Regions from separate parts of the Brevibacillus gelatini genome, predicted to be linked through region 2. Evidence: riboswitches for the same ligand, from Rfam matches in the RefSeq annotation. Region 2 holds a riboswitch; each other region holds the start of a gene.
What was found. Region 2 has a riboswitch for cobalamin ahead of metE (5-methyltetrahydropteroyltriglutamate--homocysteine S-methyltransferase). Riboswitches for the same ligand answer to the same signal wherever they lie in the genome.

Region 1 (5,430 bases), 1.3 Mb from region 2:
TGCCGCAGCCGTTTCGCCCGAGCAGGGCGCATTTTTTCCCCTCCGGAATGCCCAGGGATAACCCTTTCAGGACAGGACCGCGGCCGCCTGGATAGGCGTAGTGCAAATCAACAAATTCCAACAGCCATGATGTCAAAGCATTACCCTCCTGTCCACCACTCCAGCAAAATCAGCAAAAGACAGCCTGCGATTGACTCCGCTTCATATCGGCGAGAGCGAGAATGCGTGTGCAAGGAAAGCACCTGCAGGCTTTCCCCGAAACCTCTCGCAGCCACCCCTTTGGACAGCGCATCGTATTTGCGCATGGCCCTGACGAACAACTGCGCGGCCAGTCCGCTCGCGTCCCGCAACATCCCCCGGAACCCGCGATGGCCGCCACGCGCGCGCTGGGCAATCCACAACTGATGCGAGAGGCCGAGCAACACGAAAATAAAGCGGTACATAATCATCAGCAAATCGGTGACGATGACCGGAAGTTTGAGCTTGCGCAGCACCTGCAAAATCTCGGCAAACGGCACGGTAAACAAGACGAAGGCAAAACAGGCGAGGCTGGCCATCGTCCGCCAGAAAAGCACCCACACCTTGTCGACCGCGCTTGCCGGAATGTAGACCAGATACGGCCCGACCTTCCAAGCCGCAACCGCCTGGACGACCGTTGCCGCATCCGCTCGCACAGCTTCCAGCAACAGCGCCGGAAGACCCAGGACGAAAAAAGACAGGGACAGGATGAAAAATCCGCAATAGATACGGACGGGAATACGGGCGTAAACCATCACCCATACTCCCATCCATACACAAATGGCCATCTGCAACCATTCATGTCCTGTCAGCACCAGCACGATCAGCACGCCCGCCAACAGAAGCTTGTGCTCGGGCGGCAAAAAGCGCAGCCGGTTTTGATAGGAAAGCGAATCAAGCTGTTGTCCAATCATTTTTTATGCTTATCCAGCCGACCCTTGTACAAGCCCATGGCATAGCCGACAATGCCTGCCCCGAGCGCTGCCTGCACGGCGAACAGCAAGCCCTCTGTCTCGCCCCCTGGCGGTTCAAGCAATGGCTGGAACCAGGGCTCGTAGGCAGGGGCGATTTCCTTGATTGCTTCCTCGGCCGCTCCATCTGCTCCCCCGAACTCCGAATCCTGCACCAACATTAACGGCACAACCGCCAGCACGACCACGCCCAGGAGCAGCAGCCAGTTCATCCCATTTTTCACAGCGATTCCTCCCGTTTCAGCAGGCGAAGTTGCGCCAGCTCATTTGCGTTGTATGCTTGCAGCCAGTTCCAGACGAGTACGGTCAAAAGCCCCTCGCTGATCGCCAACGGAACTTGTGTGACGGCAAAAATTCCGGCGAATTTTGCAAACGACGCCATAACCCCGCCGGATTCAGCCGGGAAGGCCAAAGCCAGTTGCAAGGAGGTCACGATGTAAGTCGCGAGGTCTGCGAGCGCAGCAGCAGCGAATACGGCCAAACGCTGTCCGCCGTTTCCGCGCGCGATCAGGCGATAGACGCCGTATGCCACCAGCGGCCCTGCTACTGCCATGGACACCGCATTGGCTCCCAGCGTCGTCAGCCCTCCATGCGCCAAAAGCAGCGCCTGGAACAGCAGCACCAGGCTGCCGAGCACAGACATGACCCACGGACCAAACATGATCGCGCCAAGCCCGGTTCCCGTCGGGTGGGAACTGCTGCCCGTGACCGAAGGAATTTTCAGCGCGGACAGCACAAAGGCAAAAGCGCCGGATACGCCGATCAGAAGCTTCATTTGCGGATGCTCCTTGACGATTTTGTTCAAGGAACGAATGCCGAGAATAAAAAACGGAAGAAACACAGCCCACCAAAACAGTGCCCAGCCAAGCGGCAAATACCCTTCCATGATGTGCATCGCGTAGGACGTCTGTGGTTCATTTACGAGAAAATAAAGGACAAAGCCTGCAATCAAGAGACCAGTCGAAACAAGACGGGAACGATTCAAGCATTTCCTCCTCCTTTGCTGTTCTTTCTTTTTTCACCAACAAAAAAACCTCATCCGTTGGCAGACGAGGTATGCGCACAAAAACAATAGACCGTTGGCACAGTCACATTGCTTCGTATTCACCGCTCCTTTCCGCGAAGGTATTGTGGGTGTGGCAAGTAGGTAGGTCTCCTGGCTTACAGATCATCGCGCTCTTTGGCCTTCCCCATGAAAATGAGTGGCTATTTCTCAAAGAGAACTCCCTGCTTACAGTGGCGGGACCGCTCGGGACTTTCACCCGATTCCCTGTTACCCTTTATGCGGTTTGCACATAAAGGCACCTATTGCCGGCAATATGCAATTGTCAGACAGTTTTGCCTGTCCCACATTATTATACAGAATCAAGGGAAAAAGCGGAAGAATATATGATAATGCCGATTGGCAAGCAAAAGAAAAACCGATGACTGTCGCTTGGAAAAATCATCGGTTGCATGTGCTTTCTTCCTGCCTTACGCCTTGGCGTCCACGCCGACCGCTTCGCTGATGTGGGAAAAGCCGTCGCGCTTCAAGAGCTGCAAGAGCTTTTTGTTGATTTGCCTGCAGATGCCAGGGCCTTGATAAATCATCCCGGTGTACACCTGGACGAGACTTGCGCCCGCCCGGATTTTCGCGTAGGCATCTTCTCCGGTGAAAATGCCGCCAACGCCAATGATCGGCACCTTGTCGCCCACTTCCTGGTAAATTTCCTTGACCCAGGCTGTGGAGCGCTCTGTCAGCGGCTTTCCGCTCAGTCCTCCCGCTTCCTCGGCATGGCGATGTCCCTGAACAGCTTCACGCGACAAGGTCGTATTGGTGGCAATAATGCCGGAAATGCCCTCTTCCACCGCTCCATGCACGACATCGTGCATGTGCTCATCGGACATGTCAGGCGCTACTTTGAGCAAAATCGGCTTTTTCCGGATGCCGCGCGCTTCCATTTCGGCCGCTTTTTCGCGCACCGCCCGCACCAGAAGCCGCATGCTCTCCGTTTCCTGCAGGTCGCGCAGGTTGGGAGTATTCGGAGAGCTGATATTGATGACGAAATAATGGCCGTATGAATAGAGCATGTCCAGGCATTTGATATAGTCAGAAGCCGCTTCCTCATTGGGAGTGACTTTGTTTTTGCCAATATTGATCCCAATTGGCACATCGGAATAAGCGTAATCGACCAGGTGCTGCGAAGCCAAATAAGCACCGTGGTTATTGAAGCCCATCCGGTTGATGATCGCCTCGTGCTCCGGCAACCGAAACAGGCGCGGCCGCGGATTGCCCGGCTGTGCTTGCGGCGTCAGCGTCCCGACTTCCACAAAACCAAAGCCAAGCGCACCCAGTGCATGGTACACCTCGGCATTTTTGTCGAACCCGGCGGCGAGTCCTACCGGATTGGGAAACGTCATTCCCCACAGCTTCGTGGCAAGACGCTCGTCCTTCACCTGGAACAGCATCCGCAGCAAGCTTTTTCCCGGCGCAGAATCTTCCACCAGCTTCAGGGCACCAACCGTTTTTTCATGAATCTCTTCCGTATCCATCTGGAACAGATATTTTCTAATGAGCTTATACATCCCGGTTGCACTCCTTACTCCATTTTTACCTCATTGTAGAATACCACACTTTATTTATCGTGGGCTAACCTTTATACGAGATACATCTTTCCAACCGGCAAAAAAAAACTGCTTGCCGACGATCAGCGGCAAGCAGTTTCGTTTCTGCAATCAGGATTAGTTTTTCACCAGCAAAACTTCTTCCACAGAAGTGTATGGCAGGTTGTGCGCATCGGCTACGGCTTTGTACGTTACGTGTCCGTTGATGACGTTTACGCCTTTTGCCAGCGCGCGGTTGTCGCGGATCGCTTGGGCGTAGCCTTTGTTCGCCAGTTGCACAGCGTATGGAACCGTCACGTTGGTCAGAGCCAGCGTGGAAGTGCGAGCGACTGCACCAGGCATGTTCGCTACCGCGTAGTGGATCACGCCGTGTTTTTCATAGGTTGGGTTGTCGTGCGTCGTAATGCGGTCGATTGTTTCGATAGAACCGCCTTGGTCGATCGCCACGTCTACGATGACGGAGCCAGGCGTCATTGTTTTTACCATGTCTTCGGTTACGAGACGAGGTGCGCGTGCGCCAGGGATCAGGACAGCGCCTACGAGCAGGTCTGCTTTTTTCACCGCGTTTGCGATGTTGAAGGAGTTGGACATCAGCGTTTGCACGCGGCCTTGGAACAGGTCATCCAGTTGGCGCAGACGGTCTGCGTTCACGTCGATGATCGTTACGTTTGCGCCGAGACCGACCGCCATTTTCGCAGCGTTTGTACCCACGATACCGCCGCCGATTACCACTACCTCGCCTTTTGGCACGCCAGGTACGCCGCCGAGCAGCACGCCTTTTCCGCCGTATTGTTTTTCCAGGAATTGCGCCCCGATTTGTACAGACATGCGGCCCGCTACTTCGGACATCGGCATGAGCAGCGGCAGAGCGCCGTTGTCGAGCTGGATGGTTTCGTAAGCGATCGCGATTACTTTTTTCTCAACCAGTTCACGAGTCAGCTCAGGCTCTGGAGCGAGGTGCAAGTACGTGAACAGGATCAAACCTTCACGGAAGTAGCCGTACTCGGCAGGAAGCGGTTCTTTTACTTTCATAACCATGTCAGCGGCCCACGCATCTGCTGCGGTCGCGACAATCTCAGCGCCTACTGCAGTGTAGTCTTCGTTGGTAAAGCCGCTGCCTTGGCCAGCTCCTGTTTCCACGCGAACTGTGTGTCCGTTTTGCACCAGAGCGGCTACGCCTGCTGGCGTAATGGCAACGCGGTTTTCGTTATTTTTAATTTCTTTAGGAATTCCAACGATCATGATGGGTAGTCCTCCTTGGAAACGCCGATTTAATGGGATTACTACCATTGTACAGCGACAAATGGCAGCGCTTCCTTGGGGATTCCTTTAATTTTGGTGTCCTTCTTTTTGTGAAAATTCACAAACAGACTATTGTTCCTGATCGAGCTTCGCCATTTTCAGCTCCAGATAAAGTGCCGCCCGCTGGTTCATGTTCTCCAGATCGACCCGCATGATTTCCTCGATCCGCCGCAGCCGGTAGCTCAATGTATTGATGTGGATGTGCAAGCGCTGCGCCGTTACGTTTACCTTGCCTGCCGCATCGAGAAACGTCTCCAGCGTCTCCATGAGCGCCGTCTGGTTGTCGCGGTCGTACTGTCTGAGCTTTTCCAGCCGTTCATTTTTGTAGCCTTGTTCCTCTTCCCACTGTTTCAACTGCAAAAGGTAGCGGTAAATGCCCAGCTCGTGATAGCCGTAAATGCCTTCGTTCTCCTTGGGAAACAGCTTCTTGATCTTGAGCGCATGCAGCGCCTCCCTGTAGCTTTTCACAATTTCCAAATACGTGCTGTAGCCAAGCCCGTAGCCTGCAATCACCTGCCGCCCCTCTGTGACGTGG
Region 2 (5,430 bases):
TGCCAATACCTGCCGCTTCCAGCGCTTCTACTTCCTTGCGCAGCGCAAGCGCAATCTGCTCGCACACCTCCTGGCGCGGGAGGTCGTCGCGCACGAACGACCAATTCAAAATCGTGGCAGGACCTGTCAGCATTCCTTTCACTGGCTTATCCGTCAACGACTGGGCATAGACACTCTCCTTGACCGTCATCGGGGAGACGAACTGCACATCGCCGTAGATGACAGGCGGCTTCACGCAACGAGAGCCATACGACTGCACCCAGCCGTTCTTGGTGAAAACGAATCCGGCAAGCTTTTCCCCGAAATATTCGACCATGTCAGACCGTTCGAACTCGCCGTGCACCAGTACATCAAGGCCAATCTGTTCCTGGATGGCAATCCACTCGCGGATTTGCTCCTGAATGAACGCTTCGTACTGTTCAGCGGTCCAGTTTCCTTTTTTGAACTGCTGTCTGGCCTGACGAACTTCTGTCGTCTGCGGGAAACTGCCGATTGTCGTCGTCGGCAGCAGCGGGAGCTTCCACTTCGCCTGCTGAATCTCACGACGCTCGCGAAACGGCACTGCCCGTTTGGCTGCTATCATCCTTAGCTCTTCTCGCGCCTTCAGCACTTCCTCGCGGTTCCGCGCTGGAGATTGGGCCAGGCTCAGCAAGTTTTGCTCGTTCTGGGCGAGTTCTTTCGAGATTACATACTTTCCATATCGGAAACCTTGGACTAAAAGGCAAACCTCCGCCAATTTCTCATCGGCAAACGCCAATGCAATACGCACTTCTTCCGGCAAATCGGTTTCAGCTTCGACAGTAACCGGAACGTGCACCAGGCTACTCGAAGGCTGAACCCATATCCGCTCTGGGGCGACTACGGAGCACAGCGTCTTGACCAGTTCCCACTTTTCCTTGAGAGCCGAGCACCAAATGTTGCGTCCGTCAATGACGCCCGCGCCGAGCACTTTGTCTTGCGGGAAACCGTGCGTCAACAGGTTGGCGAGATTCGTCTGTTTCCCGTAGACAAAATCAAGGCCCAGGCCATGGACAGGCAGTGCAATCAATTCCTCGTACCAATCTACCGCCTCAAAATACGTCTGCACCATCAGCTTCAGGTGCGGCAGCGCCTGGCTAAACTGCGCGTACACACGGCGAATGATTGCTTTTTCCCGCTCACTCACATCGAGCACGAAAGCAGGCTCATCCATCTGGACCCACTCGACGCCGTGCAGTTCAAGCTCGCGCAGCACATGCACGTACAGCGGCACGATCTGATTGACGACGTGCTCAAAATCGTCTTTGGCGTACCCTTTGGACAGCTTGACAAATGTATACGGCCCGACGATGACAGGCTTGCCGACAATGCCCAGCTGTTCTCTCGCCTCCAGATACGCTTTTAGCGGCTTGTTTTCCGTCAGGACAGGCGTGCGCTCGCCGAACTCGGGGACAATATAGTGGTAGTTCGTGTTAAACCACTTGGTCATTTCGCAGGCGACAGCTTCCTTGTTGCCGCGCGCCATCGCAAAATACGTTGCCAGCGGCACTGGACCGCCCGCATACGCGAACCGCTTCGGAACCAGGCCAAACATGACCGCCATATCGAGCATGTGATCGTAGAACGTAAAGTCGTTGACCGGAATCCAGTCGATCCCCTTTTCCTGCTGTTTGACCAGGTGCTGCTTGCGAATTTGCTCCATTTGCGCAAGGAATATCTTCTCATCGAGTTTCCCCGCCCAAAAAGCTTCCAGTGCCTTTTTCCACTCGCGGTCCTTGCCAATCCGTGGATATCCCAAATTGCTGCTTTTCATCAGCAAACCCTCCATCCTTTACGATCATTTTTCGGATTCTCCCCAATAAAAAAGGCATCTCCAACGATCAGAAAGAACGTTAGACATGCCAAATAAACACTGAGATCACAGCATCCTAACACCTCCCTATCTCCCGTAGGTTAAGCAGTGTTGTCGAAACAGGCAGGTCTCCTGACTTAAGGATCTTAACCTGCACAGCGCCTTCCCAGTCCAGCATGACCAGTGGCCAAAAGCTGTGCAAACTCCCCTCATACAGTGGCGGGACCGTGTCGGATTCTCACCGACTTCCCTTTTCATCCTTGCGCCGATATCTTATCGCCAAGGAACCTGTTCCCACTTCTATGAAATTGTCAAAATGAATGCATGTGCCCTCATAAAAGATGAGACACACCTTCTTCATACAGTAACATGCAAACCAGTTTTTGTCATGCAAAACAATTCCAGCTTTCGCCAAACTCTTTTCGCTCTGCCTTATTGTTTGTTCAGGCGAAGCTCATGCGCACGCAGGGATGGTTTGCGAATCAAATAAATGAGGTAGCCGACTACGCCCCCGACCAAACCAGGAAGCAACCAGCCCAGCCCGATTGTGTACATGGGCAAGTAGCGTGAAAAGACGTCATGAATCGCCTGGACCTCGATCCCGCCAGCATTTAGCCCGTCAAACAGACTGATGAGAAACGTGGCGAACAAGCAGCCCTGATACACCTCTGGCCGCCCGCCAAACGCCTGATGCATGAACGTCAAAAAGATCAGCGCGATGGCGATGGGATACATCGTCGTCAAAACCGGAACGGACACCTTGATGAGTGCGGTCAGCCCGATATTGGCGACAAGTGTGCTGAACGCAGCCAAAATTACGGCAAACTTTTTATACGAAATGCGCGGAAACAAGGCGTGGAAAAACGACGAGCACGCCGTAATCAGTCCGACGCTGGTTGTCAGGCAGGCCGCGGTAATCATCAGACCGAGCAGCAGGCCGCCGTAAGAACCGAAGTAATAATTCGACACTTTAGCCAAAACTTGCGCGCCGTTTTCCAGATGACCGAGCTTTTCCACGCTGGAAGCGCCCATGTAGGCGAGCACCGAGTAGAAAAACGCCAGGAGCACACCTGCAATCAGCGTCGCTTTGGCGCACGTCAGCAAAATTTGCTTTCGCGCCGTAACGCCTTTTTCCTTGATCGCCTGAACGATGATGATGCCAAATACAAATGCCCCAAGAGCGTCCAAGGTTAAATAGCCGTCCTGGAATCCTTTGAAAAACGCCTTGGACTGGTAATCCCCCACTGGTGCTTGCAACTCGCCAATCGGATACACAATGGCCGTCAGGACGATGATGCCGATAAACGTCAGCTTCATCGGTGTCAAGACTTTTCCGACTACATTGATAATTTTTCCAGGATTGAGCGACAACAGGCAAGCGAGCGTGAAGAACAGGACGGTAAAGATAATCAGCGGCACAGGGCCGGCCTGCTCGGATAAGAACGGCTTGATTCCGATCTCAAACGACACATTCCCGGAGCGCGGAATGGCAAAAAACGGCCCGATAGCCAAATAGAGCATGATGGTGAAGACGAGGCCAAACAGCGGGTGCACACGGCTTGCCAGTGAGCGCAAATCGTTTTTACCTGAATACACCAACGCTGTAATCGCCAAAAGTGGAAGGCCAACCCCGGTCACGAGAAAGCCGACGTTGGCTTCCCAGACATTCGTTCCCGCCATCTGTCCGAGCATCGGAGGAAAGATCAGATTGCCCGCGCCAAAAAACAGCGCAAACAGCATGAATCCGATGATGACGATGAACGAATAGGAAACTTTTTGATGCATGACAAAAACCTCCTGTGATAAAAAGCAAAGGGCTCTTTTTAGCAACCCTCAGATTCGTGAAAAAATTCACGAAGTCTGACGCTTTATCCAGACTCCAGCCAGACTGGATTCCCTGTCAGATAAATCAGTCCTCCAAACGCACCACTCGATGTTTGCATGACTCTCTCTCGTTTCCACCTTGCTGCTCCAGTCCAACTCTCATAGACTTAGACTGGCTGGCAAGGAGAAGAGCGACACATCATTTATTTATAACACAAATATGAATGAAAAAGTATTTTCGAATAAATAAAACTATTATTCCATCTCCTGCACGACATCGTACGCCTTCGCGTGAGGCCCCTTTCGCGGTTTCCTTCCAGCACAGCAAAAAGACTGCCATCTGTAGACAGCAGCCCTTTTTAAACAATCGTTTAAGCTTTTTACTCAAAACGAAAATCGTCATCCGTCAGCGGCTCGACGTTGAGCGTACGGACGTAGCCATTGCCTTTTTTCGAGAAGAAATCGTGCTGCTTCGTGTGCGTCCGTATCCCGTTCAGGACGATCGGGTTGACTTCCTCCTCCGGGAAGAACGGTTCCAACCCCAGATTCATCAGCGCTTTGTTCGCGTTGTAGCGCACGTAGGCCAACACCTCGTCCGCAAGGCCAATCTCTGTGTACAGGGAGACGGTGTACTCCTCTTCATTTGCGTGCAACTCGTGCAGAAGTGCGTACAGCTCTTCTTTCACCGCCGCCTGCTCCGCGACGCTGAGCTTTTGGTACACTTCCTGCGCGAGCACGCCGACGTACAGGCCGTGAATGCTCTCATCCCGCACAATCAGGTCGATAATTTCGCCGCTGCTCGTCATCTTGCCCTGCCCTGCCAAATAGAGCGGGTAGAAAAAACCGCTGTAAAACAGGTAGCTTTCCAAAAAGACCGAGGCGACCATCGCCATGTACAAATCTTTTTGCGTCTCGATCTCCTGGTAGCGCTTCGAAATCAGTGCCGCTTTCTTTTGCAGATGCGGATTGCGCTCGACCCAGGCAAAAATTTCGTCGATCTCTTCCGTAGCAGCGAGCGTCGTGAAAATGCTGCTGTACGATTTGGCGTGAATTTGCTCCATCATGCCCATGAAGGCCAGGACGGCCTTGCGCTGCAGTCCGTCCACATGCTCCATGATTTTCGGCATCCCTACGCCACCTTGCACGGTGTCGAGCAAGGTCAGTCCGCCGAGCACTTTTTTGTATGTGTCCCGTTCCGAAGCGCTAAGCTCCATCCAGGACATTTTGTCATCCGAGAGCGGAATCTCGTCATCCGTCCAGAACTGCATGATGTTCTGGTTCCAAAAGGTCATTGTAAAATCGTCGTCCGGCCTGTTCCAATTGACTGCTTTCATCGGCGTTCCTCTTCTCTTAAAAAAACTTGTTCTGCACAGGGGCGTTCCCTCACATTACACGGCGCAGCTAATGCACTCTTCCACTGTCAGGTGCTTGGTGCGTGTGTAGTAGAGCGATTTCAAGCCTTTTTTCGCCGCGTATATGTAGTAGCGCGCCAGTTCCCTGGTCGAGATGTTGCTGTTGACGTGCAGTACGGTAGAAATTCCTTGGTCTACATGCTCCTGGATTTCTGCGATCAAATCGATCACCTTGAACTGGTCGATCACATAGGCAGATTTGTAGTAAAAATAGTTTTCCTGCGACATGTACGGCATCGGGTAGTAGGTTGTCGAGTTTGCATACGTTCTTGTCTCGATATGTTCGACGACCGGCATCACGCTCGATGTCGCATTCTGAATGTAGGAAATGCTCTGCGTCGGCGCAATCGCCAGACGGTACGC
Region 3 (5,430 bases), 580 kb from region 2:
GGAGCCGTATCTCACACTCCCGTATCCGAAACCGCTTTTTTACGGAAAAGGCACGGCAGCTTACCCATTGCCTTTTCTCGGCTATACGTATCTGGCCGGGGAGTTTCCGCTTGGACTGACAGAGGCGCAGCGCGCGGCATCTGCTCTGGCGTTGGCCCGCTTTTTAAAAAGCCTGCACGCGTTCCCTGTAGACGTGGCCAAAGAAAACGGTGCGCCCACTGACCAGCGCGGATTGTTGGATATTCACAGCCGGAAAGAAAAAATGCAGCAGTTTTTGGCTGACACGGACATTCCTTTTGCCGATGACGATCGCGAACTGATCGCCAATTATTTGCAGGGGCTTGATGTGGAGCAGATTCAGCCCAAGGAAGTGTTGATGCACGGCGACTTGCACTTTAAAAACATGCTGGTGGGGCCGGATGGAAAAATCGCGGGCATCATCGACTGGGGCGACATGAATATCGGTCATCCCGGCTGTGATCTGAGTATCGCCTACAGCTTTTTGCCGCCACAGGCAAGGGACGATTTTTTCCGCGAATACGGCGAAGTCGATGAGGAGACGAAGCTGCTGGCGCGGCTGATTGCCGTCTTCATCCCGATGCTGATTTACATGCAGGCAAAAGACACAGGCGACGACCGGACAGCAGCGGAAGCAAGCGCGATTATCAGGCGCGCCTTGGCAGAATCGTAGCGAAGCGATTCCCATTCATCAGCATAGAACCTATAATGTTACTTGGGATTACTCGCCAAGTTGTGGTATAATTTTGACGCCAATATACGACTAAGGAGTTATGGATGATGGAAAAAAAGTTAATCTTCGGTCATAAAAATCCAGATACGGATTCCATTTGCTCGGCGCTCGTCTACGCTGATCTGAAAACGAAGCTCGGGGCCAATGTAGAGCCTGTGCGCCTTGGTGCCATCAACAACGAGACGGCGTTCGTCCTGAACTACTTCCAGGCAAAAGAGCCGCGCCTCGTGGAAACCGTGGCGAATGAAGTCAATGAAGTCATTCTCGTGGACCACAACGAACGTCAACAGAGCGCAAACGACATCGAGCAGGTGCAAGTTGTCGAGGTAATTGACCATCATCGCGTCGCGAACTTTGAGACAAGCAACCCGCTGTACTTCCGCGCGGAGCCTGTCGGCTGCACCACTACGATCCTGAAAAAAATGTACAAGGAAAACGGCGTGGAGATTCCGAAAGACATCGCGGGTCTGATGCTGTCCGCGATCATTTCCGACACGCTGCTTTTGAAATCCCCGACCTGCACCGAGCAGGACGTTGCCGCTGCCCATGAGCTGGCGGAAATCGCAGGTGTGGATCTGCAGGCGTACGGTCTGGAAATGCTCAAGGCAGGCGCAGACCTGAGCGACAAAACAATCGCCCAACTGCTCTCCCTCGATGCAAAAGAATTCCAGATGGGCAACGCCAAAGTGGAAATCGCGCAAGTCAACGCAGTGGATGTCAACGACGTGCTGGCTCGCCAAGGCGAACTGGAAGAAGCCATTTCCGCGATCATCGCAGAAAAAGGACTGGACTTGTTCGTGTTCGTCGTAACCGACATCCTGAACAACGACTCTGTCGCGCTGGCGCTCGGAACAGCAACACAAGCAGTAGAAGAAGCGTACAACGTCACGCTGGTTGACAACAAAGCGGTTCTCAAAGGTGTTGTTTCCCGCAAGAAGCAGATCGTACCTGTACTGACAGACACATTCCAGGCTCTGTAAAAAAATATCGCCGCAATAAAAAAGGCTGCCCGCAATCATGTGGGCGGCCTTTTTCGCTGAATCGCGGTCGCATTCTCGTGCTCAAAACGGATTGTGGTTGTTTTGATTCAAGTAGTTCATCGTCTGCTGCGCATAGGCGTCATCAGCGTAATGCCGGATGGCGTGCTTGTCTCTTGCCCGCAGGCTGGTCGAGCCTGTCATGAAGCAGGCGGCGCCGAGAACAGCCAAAATAGCACCAAGGATATACAGCATGTGAATGCCCTCCTTTTTTCCAGTGACTTACCAATAGTTTAACATATTTTCCCTGTAAAAACTGTGATTGACTTTGACGGTGCGTAAATGTGTACGATGAATTTGTCAGGAGGGATGAAAGATGGAATATACGGTGCAAAAGCTGGGTCTCCTGGCGGGCGTCAGCACCCGGACGCTTCGATACTACGATGGAATTGGTCTTCTCAAGCCGGCGAGAATCAATTCATCCGGGTATCGCATTTACGGGCAGGCAGAGGTGGATCGCTTGCAGCAAATCTTGTTCTACCGCGAGCTGGGTGTGAGCTTGGAGGAGATCAAGGAAATTGTCAGCTCGCCGACCTTCGATGCCGTCCAGGCACTGCGCGAGCACCGCGCGAAGCTGCTGGAGAAACGGGCGCAGCTTGATCGGCTGATCGCCAACGTCGAACTGACCTTAGCGCAAAGAGAGGGGACGAAAACGATGACCGACCAACAAAAATTCGAAGGCTTCAAACAGCAATGGATTGATGACAACGAGAAGCAGTACGGGCAAGAAATTCGCGCCAAATACGGCGACGAACAGGTAGACCGCTCCAACCGGAAACTCAAGGAAATGACCGAAGAAGAGTACAACCGGCTTGAACAGTTGAACCAGGAACTCTACAAGACGCTGGAAGAGGCGTTTGCCACGGGAGATCCGGGCAGCGAGCTTGCGCAGAAGGCGGCCGACCTGCATCGCCAGTGGCTGAGCTTTTACTGGGACAGCTACAGCAAGGAAGCGCACGCCAACGTAGCGCAAATGTATGTGGACGACCCGCGCTTCACTGCCTACTATGATAAAACCCAGCCCGGACTTGCCGCATTTTTGCGAGATGCGGTTGTGATCTATACGCAAGCACAAGCGTAGAGTAGATAGAGGAAAGCTTTGGGGCTCCAAAACGCGCACCGCCCTGAAATCCGCTCAAAAGCTGCGAGCCGATGTGGGGCGGTGCTTTTTTGCCTGCTTTAACGTTCCGCCTGTGGCAGAAGCGAAAAAGCATTCTTTTTTTGGCAAAGGAATGCTATCATGATGGATGAGTCTTAGCAATTGTAGGTCATGCAATTGAATACGCGCAAACAGGTGCCTTCGTCCTTGTCCAGGACGGGGTGAAAAGGGAAGCCGGTGCAAGTCCGGCGCGGTCCCGCCACTGTAAAGCGGCTGTCGCAAGCCGCCAAGCCAGGAGACCTGCCTGTTTGCATGGTGTGCCTGCGCCTTCGCGGAAAGGTTCGGCCCGTTCAGGATGCTTTTTTCGTGAGCATACTTTCTCCTGACATGTCGACCCTTTGGTTCCGGTTGGAAGCGAAGGGTTTTTTCTTTGCTGAGAATCAACCAGTCGTACAGAAAGGAAGTCATACATATGAAACGTGCATGGAAACTGCTCATCCCGCTGCTTCTTGCCGCAAGTCTCGTCGGTTGCGGCGGCAACACCCAGACGGCACCTGCACCACAGACAGAGGCACCGCAGACCGCGCCGCAGGAAACCGCTACCGCTGCCAAACAGTCCGTCTACCCGCTTACCGTCACAGACGCCACCGGAAAAGAAGTAACCTTGGCCAAAGAGCCCACGCGAATTGTTTCTACCTCTCCGGCAGAGACGGAAATCTTGTTTGCGCTCGGCTTGAACGACCGGATCGTCGGTGTATCCGACTTTGACGACTATCCGGCAGAAGCCAGTACGAAGCCAAAAGTGGGCGGAGTCGTCAATCCGAGTGAAGAAGCGATTCTCGCCCAGACGCCCGATCTGGTCATCGGGGGAATCTCGATGGAAAAGCCGGTTTCCGACAAGCTGAAATCGCTCGGCGTACCTGTTTTCGTCACACATCCGCAAAAGATGGATGACATTCTGAACAATATTTTGCTGATGGGCGTCATCACGAACAGACAGGAGCAGGCGGAAAAGGTCGTCGCTGCCATGAAGCAGGACATCGCGCGTGTCCAGGAGGCTGTCAAAGGCGTGAAGCCGGAAGACAAGAAAAGAGTGTACCTGGAGTTTGCTCCAGGCTGGACAGTGGGCAAAGGGGAGTTCCTCGACGAGCTGGTGACACTGGCAGGCGGAACGAACATTGCTGCCGACACAGAGGGCTGGCACCCGATCAGCGAGGAAAAGATTTTGAAAAGCGATCCTGACGTCATTTTGTACGCCAAAGGCGTTACGGACGACAAGACTGGCGTGAAGCTGGAGGACATCATCGCCAAGCGCAACGGCTGGGATACGATGAAGGCGATCCGTGAGAGCCAGGTGTTCGGAATGGAACAAAACCTGCTCGCACGCCCAGGCCCGCGCATTACACAAGGCTTGATCGAGGTTGCCAAGGCGATTTATCCTGACCTGGTGAAATAAAAATGAAAAAGCAATGGCTTTTGTGGGGAGGAGCGGGCAGCCTTGTTCTGCTTGTATCCGTAGTAGTGAGCATTTCGCTGGGAGCGGCGTCGCTTCCGCTCTCGCAAGTATGGCTCATCCTCTTGCACCAACTGCCGGGCATGTCAGAGTGGATTCCGGTGACATGGCCCGAGTCGTCCGAGCAAATTGTGATGAAGGTGCGTTTTCCGCGCGTCGTCCTGGCTATTTTGATCGGAGCTTGCCTGTCGCTTGCCGGCGCGGGCTTTCAAGGCGTGCTGCGCAACCCGCTCGCCGACCCGTTCACGATGGGCGTAGCGTCCGGGGCCGCTGTCGGTGCGGCTTTTCTGATCCTGTTTGGCTTGCAGTTCGCTCTTCTCGGAGAGTGGAGCACGCCTGTCGTCGCCTTTTTGACGGGGCTTGTCAGCTTGTGGATTGTCCTTGCCCTCGCCAAGACGCAGGGCAAGCTGCAGACGGAGACGCTGATTTTGTCCGGTGTCGTCATTCAGGCGTTTCTCGGCTCGCTCGTGTCGTTCATGGTGTCGCTGTCGGATCAGACGGTGAATGAGATCGTCTTTTGGCTGATGGGCAGCCTGTCGTTTCGCGGCTGGGCTTTTACCTACGTCCTGGTTCCGTATTTGCTGATCGGCATGCTCGTACTGCTCAGCTACGCCCGATCCCTGAACCTGTTTGCGCTCGGGGAGCGGCAGGCGGCGCATCTCGGGGTGCATGTCGACAAGACGAAGTTCGTCATTTTGCTTGTCTCTACGCTTCTGACGGCGGCGGCGGTTTCGATTGCGGGCGTCATCGGGTTTGTCGGGCTGGTCGTGCCGCATCTGGTGCGGCTGATGGTCGGACCTGACTACCGCATTTTGCTGCCGATGGCGACCATCTGCGGCGGTGTGTATGTGCTGTGGGCGGATACGTTGGCGCGGATGCTGCTCGCGCCGACAGAAATTCCGCTCGGGGTCGTGACTGCGTTTTTGGGAGCGCCGTTTTTTGCCTATTTGTTGAAGCAAAAAAAGCAGATCGGAAGGAGGTAGTCGCGTCATGATCGAAGTGCGCGGACTGCAAAAGTCTTACCAGGATG
Region 4 (5,430 bases), 790 kb from region 2:
TCTCGGTCATCGGCTCCGTCGTGGCAGGCACGATTTTGGGTCTGTTGGCAGGCTTTTACGGCAGATGGGTTGATACGATCATCTCGCGCGTTTTTGACATCATGCTGGCGTTTCCAAGCATTCTGCTCGCGATTGCCATTGTCGCCATTCTGGGGCCATCCTTGCAAAATGCGCTGCTGGCGATCGCGATCATCAACATCCCGAACTTTGGGCGTCTGGTGCGCTCGCGTGTGTTAAGTCTCAAGGAAGAGGAGTTCGTCATGGCGGCGCGCGCAATCGGCATGAAGGACTCGCGCATTTTGATGCAGCACATTTTGCCGAACAGTCTGGCGCCGATCATCGTGACCGGGACGATGGGGATTGCGACAGCAATTATTGAAGCGGCCGCGCTTGGCTTTTTGGGGCTCGGTGCCCAACCGCCGGAGCCGGAGTGGGGGAAAATGCTCTCCGATTCCCGCCAGTACATCCAGAAGGCACCGTGGACGGTCATTTTCCCTGGACTGTCGATCATGCTGACGGTACTCGGCTTCAACCTGATCGGGGACGGATTGCGGGATGCGCTTGACCCGCGGATGAAAAACTAGTGCGCAGCAAAAGGGGCGTGAAGGGACACAACCAGTCCTTTTCGCTTCTTTTTTTGTTTAACCCAGCCGTGAGGGCTTCCGGGTTCAGAGAGAAACTTCCAGTCCGCCCTTCTTTTTTGGGCAGGGAAATGGTATTCTCTAGGATAGAATCTTGTCGAAAGCGAAGGTGGCGCAGGTGTACTTGGAGCGCATTTCGAAACTGCACGATTTTTTGACCAAGCAAGAGCTCGACGCGGTAGTCATCACCTCTCCGAAGCATGTTTACTATTTGACCGGCTTTTTTACCGATCCACACGAACGTTTTATGGGGCTGGTGATTCCGGCTAAGGGCGAGCCATCCCTGATCGTTCCCGCCCTCGACCGCGAAGCGGCAGCAGCGGCTTCAACCGTTCAGACGATTCACACTCATACGGATGTCCAAAATCCGTACGAGCTTCTCAAGCAAGTGCTGCCAGCGAACCTGAAAAAGCTGGGCATTGAAAAAAGCCACATGACTGTAGAACGTTACGAAGCGCTGGGGCAAGTCGTCTGTGCAGAAAGCTACGTGGATGTGGAAGAGCCGCTCCGCGAGATGCGCCTGATTAAATCGGCAGATGAAGTAACTCGCTTGAAAAAGGCTGTGCAACTGATTGAAGATACACTCAGCGAGACGTTGAAGACATTCAAAATCGGCCAGACCGAAATGGAAATCGTCGCGGAACTGGAATACCAGATGAAGCGGCTGGGAGCAGACGGCCCGTCTTTTTCCACGATGGTTTTGGCAGGGGAAAAATCGGCACTGCCGCACGGAACGCCTGGTTCGCGCAAGGTGCAGGAAGGCGATTTGCTCCTGTTTGACATCGGGGTAGCGGCAGACGGCTACGTTTCCGACATTACCCGTACCTTTGCCGTCGGGCAGATCAGCGAGCAGTTGCGCGATATTTACGAAACGGTGCTGGCCGCAAACGAGGCAGCGATTGCCGAGGTTCGTCCAGGCGTGACATTTGCCCATCTCGACAAAACGGCTCGCGACGTCATTGCCGCAAAAGGCTACGGCGACTACTTCATCCACCGTCTGGGCCACGGTCTTGGCATGGATGTGCACGAATATCCGTCCGTACATGGGCAAAACCAGGAAACGCTGCGCCCAGGCATGGTGTTCACCATTGAACCAGGGGTGTATGTGCCGGGAGCAGGCGGCGTGCGCATCGAGGACGATGTGCTCGTAACCGTAACAGGCGTGGAAGTGTTGAGCAAGTTTCCGAAAAAACTGACGGTGATCGGATAAAGCTAAAAACGTACAATTGAATAGACGTCTGATGGTGCTGCGCGGAATCGTTTGGTTCCGCCAGCTTAATAGGGAAGTCCGGTGAAAATCCGGCGCGGTCCCGCCACTGTAACGAGGAGTGTCCAGCAAAGAGCCACTGTTTTTCGCGCGACGAAAAATGGGAAGGCGCTGGGGATGATGATTCGTAAGCCAGGAGACCTGCCATGAGATGATGTGCAATCGGCCCCACGAGGATGGGACAGATGTGGAAGCAGACGAGGAAACGGCGCCATTGGCAACACCGTATCTATCGTCATGTCACGTTATGTCAAGCACCTCCCGATTGGAAAAAAAGGGGGGTGCTTTTTTCTATGACAAAACAAAAGAAGAGGGGTTATGGAGATGAGTACAATTCGCTTAAGAAAAAAAGGGTTCCACGGTTTCCGGATGGCAGCGCTGGCAGCGATCATGCTGCTTTTGTCCGCGTGCAGCTCTGCGGCACCTGCTGCGACCGAATCCACTGGCGCAAAGCAAGCCGCAACGCCTGAGCATACGGCCCAGCCTGCTTTTGACAACAAACCTGTAACGATTGTAACCAACGGGATCGAGATGACGTACCCGGAAGCGCCAAAACGCGCGGTGACGCTGAACCAGCACGTAACCGAAGTGATGCTCGCGCTGGGACTGGCTGACAAAATGGTCGGAACCGCGTACCTGGACGATCAAATTTTGCCTGAGTGGAAGGCCGACTATGACAAAGTGCCAGTCCTGTCCGACAAGTATCCGACCAAAGAAGTGCTCTTGGCCGCAAACCCTGACTTCGTGTACGCAGGCTGGAAAAGCGCCTTTGGCGACAAAGGGGTAGGGACGATGGAGGATTTGGAAAAGGCGGGGATCAAATCGTACCTGCAAGAGTCTTCGAACAAGCCGGGCCCGACGATTGACGATGTTTTCACAGATATTCAAAACATCGGCCGCATTTTCCGCGTAGAAGACAGGGCGAACGAACTGATTGGCAAAATGAAAGCGGAAATGGAGCAAACCACAAGCAAAATCGGTACGGTGGACAAGCCGCTGAACGTGTTCGTGTACGACAGCGGAGAAGACCAGCCGTTTACCGCTGCCAACAACTACATGACTTCCCTTATAAAAACGGCAGGCGGCAAAAACGTGTTCGACGACATATCAAAAGGCTGGGCTACCGTAAGCTGGGAAGAAGTGGTCAACCGCAAGCCTGACGTGATCGTGGTTGTAGACTACGGCGACAAGACAGTAGAGCAGAAACAACAATTCCTGCTGACCAAAAAGGAACTGGCTGACGTGCCAGCGATCCAAAACAAGCGCCTGATCGTGCTGCCATTGTCCGCAGCGTCTGAAGGGGTACGCGCACCTGTCGCGCTGAAAATTCTCGCCGAAGGGCTTTACCCGGATCGATTCAAATAAAAAAGTTTGCAAAGAGAAGGAGGGAACGGCCCTGCACAAGATCAAGATGCCCTTCCTTATTGTTGCGCTGCTGATCGGGCTAGTCGTCTCGATTACGCTTGCAGTGACACTCGGCTCGGTGGAAATCCAGCCAGCGACCGTTTGGAAAATTGCCTTATCGCATCTTCCGCTGGTCGATCAATGGATCGGAGCGGATTGGTCAAAAGGAGAACAGACGATTATCTGGGAGATTCGCTTTCCTCGCGTCCTGCTGGGGGCTGTCGTCGGGGCTGGTCTGTCTGTCGTGGGGGTGGCGATCCAGTCGCTGGTTCGCAACTCTTTGGCAGATCCGTACATATTGGGAGTTTCCTCGGGCGCATCCACAGGAGCGACGCTGGTCATTTTGTTCGGAGCATTCAGCATGTACGGACAATACGCGCTTTCCTTCGGTGCTTTCACAGGATCGCTTGTCTCGATTCTGCTTGTTTTTACCTTGTCCCGCATCGGCGGACAAAACTCCACGGTGCGTCTGCTCATGGCAGGCATCGCGATTTCCGCCATTTTGTCTGCCATCACCAGCCTGATTATTTTTTCCGCGCCCAATGAGCACGGCATCCGCTCCGTTCTGTTCTGGATGAGCGGCAGCCTGGCTGGAGGGAAATGGGAGTATTTGACCATTCCGTCGCTGATCGTCGTGATCTGCCTGATTGTCCTGTTGGCGCAATACCGTTCGCTCAATGCGCTTTTGATGGGCGAAGAAGCGGCGGGAACGCTGGGCGTCAACACGGTGCAATTTCGCAAGCAGCTATTGGTCATTACCGCCCTGCTTACCGGCGTCATTGTGTCCATCAGCGGGTCGATTGGCTTTGTCGGCTTGATGATGCCGCATATCGTTCGCGTCATCGTCGGTTCGGACCATCGGCGTGTCCTGCCTGTCAGCGCCTTGCTCGGGGCCATTTTCCTGATCTGGGCAGACGTGATTGCCCGGCTTGCGTTTGCGCCGGAAGAGTTGCCAATCGGGATTATTACGGCGCTGTGCGGCGGCCCGTTCTTTATTTGGCTGATGCTGCGCAGCTCCTATTCTTTCGGAGGTAGCGGTCGATGAATCTGCATGTGGAAAACATTTCGGTTGCGCTGGAGAAAAAAACGATTTTGCGCGACGTTAGCCTGACGGTCCGCTCCGGTGAATTTGTCGGGCTGATCGGGCCGAATGGCAGCGGGAAGTCCACCCTGCTCAAAAGCATTTATCGGGCGCTGAAGCCGCACAGCGGATTCATTTCTTTGGACGGGGCTGACGTCTACGAGCTTTCCGCCCGGCAAAATGCGCAGCGTATGGCGGTCGTGCGGCAGGAATCGTCAATCGAGTTTGACTTTACCGTCATGGAAATCGTCATGATGGGGCGCTCTCCCCATAAGAAGCTGTTTCAATCCGATACCGCCGCTGACAGCCGCATCGGTGAAGAGGCATTGGAGCGCGTCGGCATGCAGGAATACGCCTCACGCAGCTATTTTTCCTTGTCTGGCGGGGAAAAAAAGCGCGTGCTGATTGCGAGAGCCTTGGCCCAACAAGCCGAGTTTCTCGTGCTGGATGAACCGACCAACCATCTGGACGTCCGGTATCAGTTGCAAGTGATGGATCTGGTCAAGACGCTCGGGATTACCGTGTTTTCTTCGCTGCATGATCTGAATATGGCCGCCATGTACTGTGATCGGCTGTACGTCATAAGCGGCGGGAAGCTGGTTGCTTCCGGCACGCCGGAGGAAGTGCTTGAACCGGGGTTGATTCGCGACGTTTTCGGGGTAGAAACAGAGGTGGTCACGCATCCGGGCACGGGGAAAAAACACGTTTATTTCTTTTCGGAAACAGTCAGCAGCCAACAATCGCGGCAAAAGGTCAAGGCAAGATGAACGGCGTCAACAAACGCCGCATTCTCTTTGGTTGCTCTTTCTATCAGGCGTTTGTTATAATTACCGTTAGTGTATTTTTTTCGAGCGCAATCTGTATGTTTCGATGGATTCGCGTGGGAGGGAACGAACAACACATGGATCGCCGTGAAAGACAGAAAAGGATTCGAAATTTTTCCATCATCGCCCACATTGACCATGGAAAGTCGACGCTGGCAGACCGCATTTTGGAGCTGACCGGAGCATTGACTGCACGTGAGATGGAAGCCCAGT

Region 1: it holds a riboswitch for cobalamin, as region 2 does, so the genes downstream of both, AAFJ72_RS18240 (energy-coupling factor ABC transporter permease) here and metE (5-methyltetrahydropteroyltriglutamate--homocysteine S-methyltransferase) in region 2, are expected to answer to the same signal.
Region 3: it holds a riboswitch for cobalamin, as region 2 does, so the genes downstream of both, AAFJ72_RS14580 (helical backbone metal receptor) here and metE (5-methyltetrahydropteroyltriglutamate--homocysteine S-methyltransferase) in region 2, are expected to answer to the same signal.
Region 4: it holds a riboswitch for cobalamin, as region 2 does, so the genes downstream of both, AAFJ72_RS08185 (ABC transporter substrate-binding protein) here and metE (5-methyltetrahydropteroyltriglutamate--homocysteine S-methyltransferase) in region 2, are expected to answer to the same signal.

Annotation. Positions count from the first base shown of each region.
Region 1 covers NZ_CP154342.1:3,768,674-3,774,103, forward strand. The annotation lists gene AAFJ72_RS18225 (energy-coupling factor ABC transporter ATP-binding protein) at 1-136, opposite strand, end outside; gene cbiQ (cobalt ECF transporter T component CbiQ) at 141-932, opposite strand; gene AAFJ72_RS18235 (energy-coupling factor ABC transporter substrate-binding protein) at 929-1,213, opposite strand; gene AAFJ72_RS18240 (energy-coupling factor ABC transporter permease) at 1,210-1,974, opposite strand; cobalamin riboswitch at 2,119-2,313, opposite strand; gene AAFJ72_RS18245 (quinone-dependent dihydroorotate dehydrogenase) at 2,463-3,554, opposite strand; gene ald (alanine dehydrogenase) at 3,711-4,835, opposite strand; gene AAFJ72_RS18255 (PucR family transcriptional regulator) at 4,965-5,430, opposite strand, start outside.
Region 2 covers NZ_CP154342.1:2,448,282-2,453,711, forward strand. The annotation lists gene metE (5-methyltetrahydropteroyltriglutamate--homocysteine S-methyltransferase) at 1-1,792, opposite strand, end outside; cobalamin riboswitch at 1,937-2,138, opposite strand; gene brnQ (branched-chain amino acid transport system II carrier protein) at 2,264-3,616, opposite strand; gene nrdF (class 1b ribonucleoside-diphosphate reductase subunit beta) at 4,036-4,989, opposite strand; gene nrdE (class 1b ribonucleoside-diphosphate reductase subunit alpha) at 5,044-5,430, opposite strand, start outside.
Region 3 covers NZ_CP154342.1:3,023,802-3,029,231, reverse strand. The annotation lists gene AAFJ72_RS14600 (phosphotransferase) at 1-691, shown strand, start outside; gene AAFJ72_RS14595 (manganese-dependent inorganic pyrophosphatase) at 799-1,731, shown strand; gene AAFJ72_RS14590 (hypothetical protein) at 1,813-1,983, opposite strand; gene AAFJ72_RS14585 (MerR family transcriptional regulator) at 2,105-2,869, shown strand; cobalamin riboswitch at 3,064-3,209, shown strand; gene AAFJ72_RS14580 (helical backbone metal receptor) at 3,360-4,343, shown strand; gene AAFJ72_RS14575 (FecCD family ABC transporter permease) at 4,346-5,383, shown strand; gene AAFJ72_RS14570 (ABC transporter ATP-binding protein) at 5,391-5,430, shown strand, end outside.
Region 4 covers NZ_CP154342.1:1,653,613-1,659,042, forward strand. The annotation lists gene AAFJ72_RS08175 (ABC transporter permease) at 1-584, shown strand, start outside; gene AAFJ72_RS08180 (M24 family metallopeptidase) at 760-1,851, shown strand; cobalamin riboswitch at 1,867-2,071, shown strand; gene AAFJ72_RS08185 (ABC transporter substrate-binding protein) at 2,233-3,273, shown strand; gene AAFJ72_RS08190 (FecCD family ABC transporter permease) at 3,320-4,357, shown strand; gene AAFJ72_RS08195 (heme ABC transporter ATP-binding protein) at 4,354-5,160, shown strand; gene lepA (translation elongation factor 4) at 5,295-5,430, shown strand, end outside.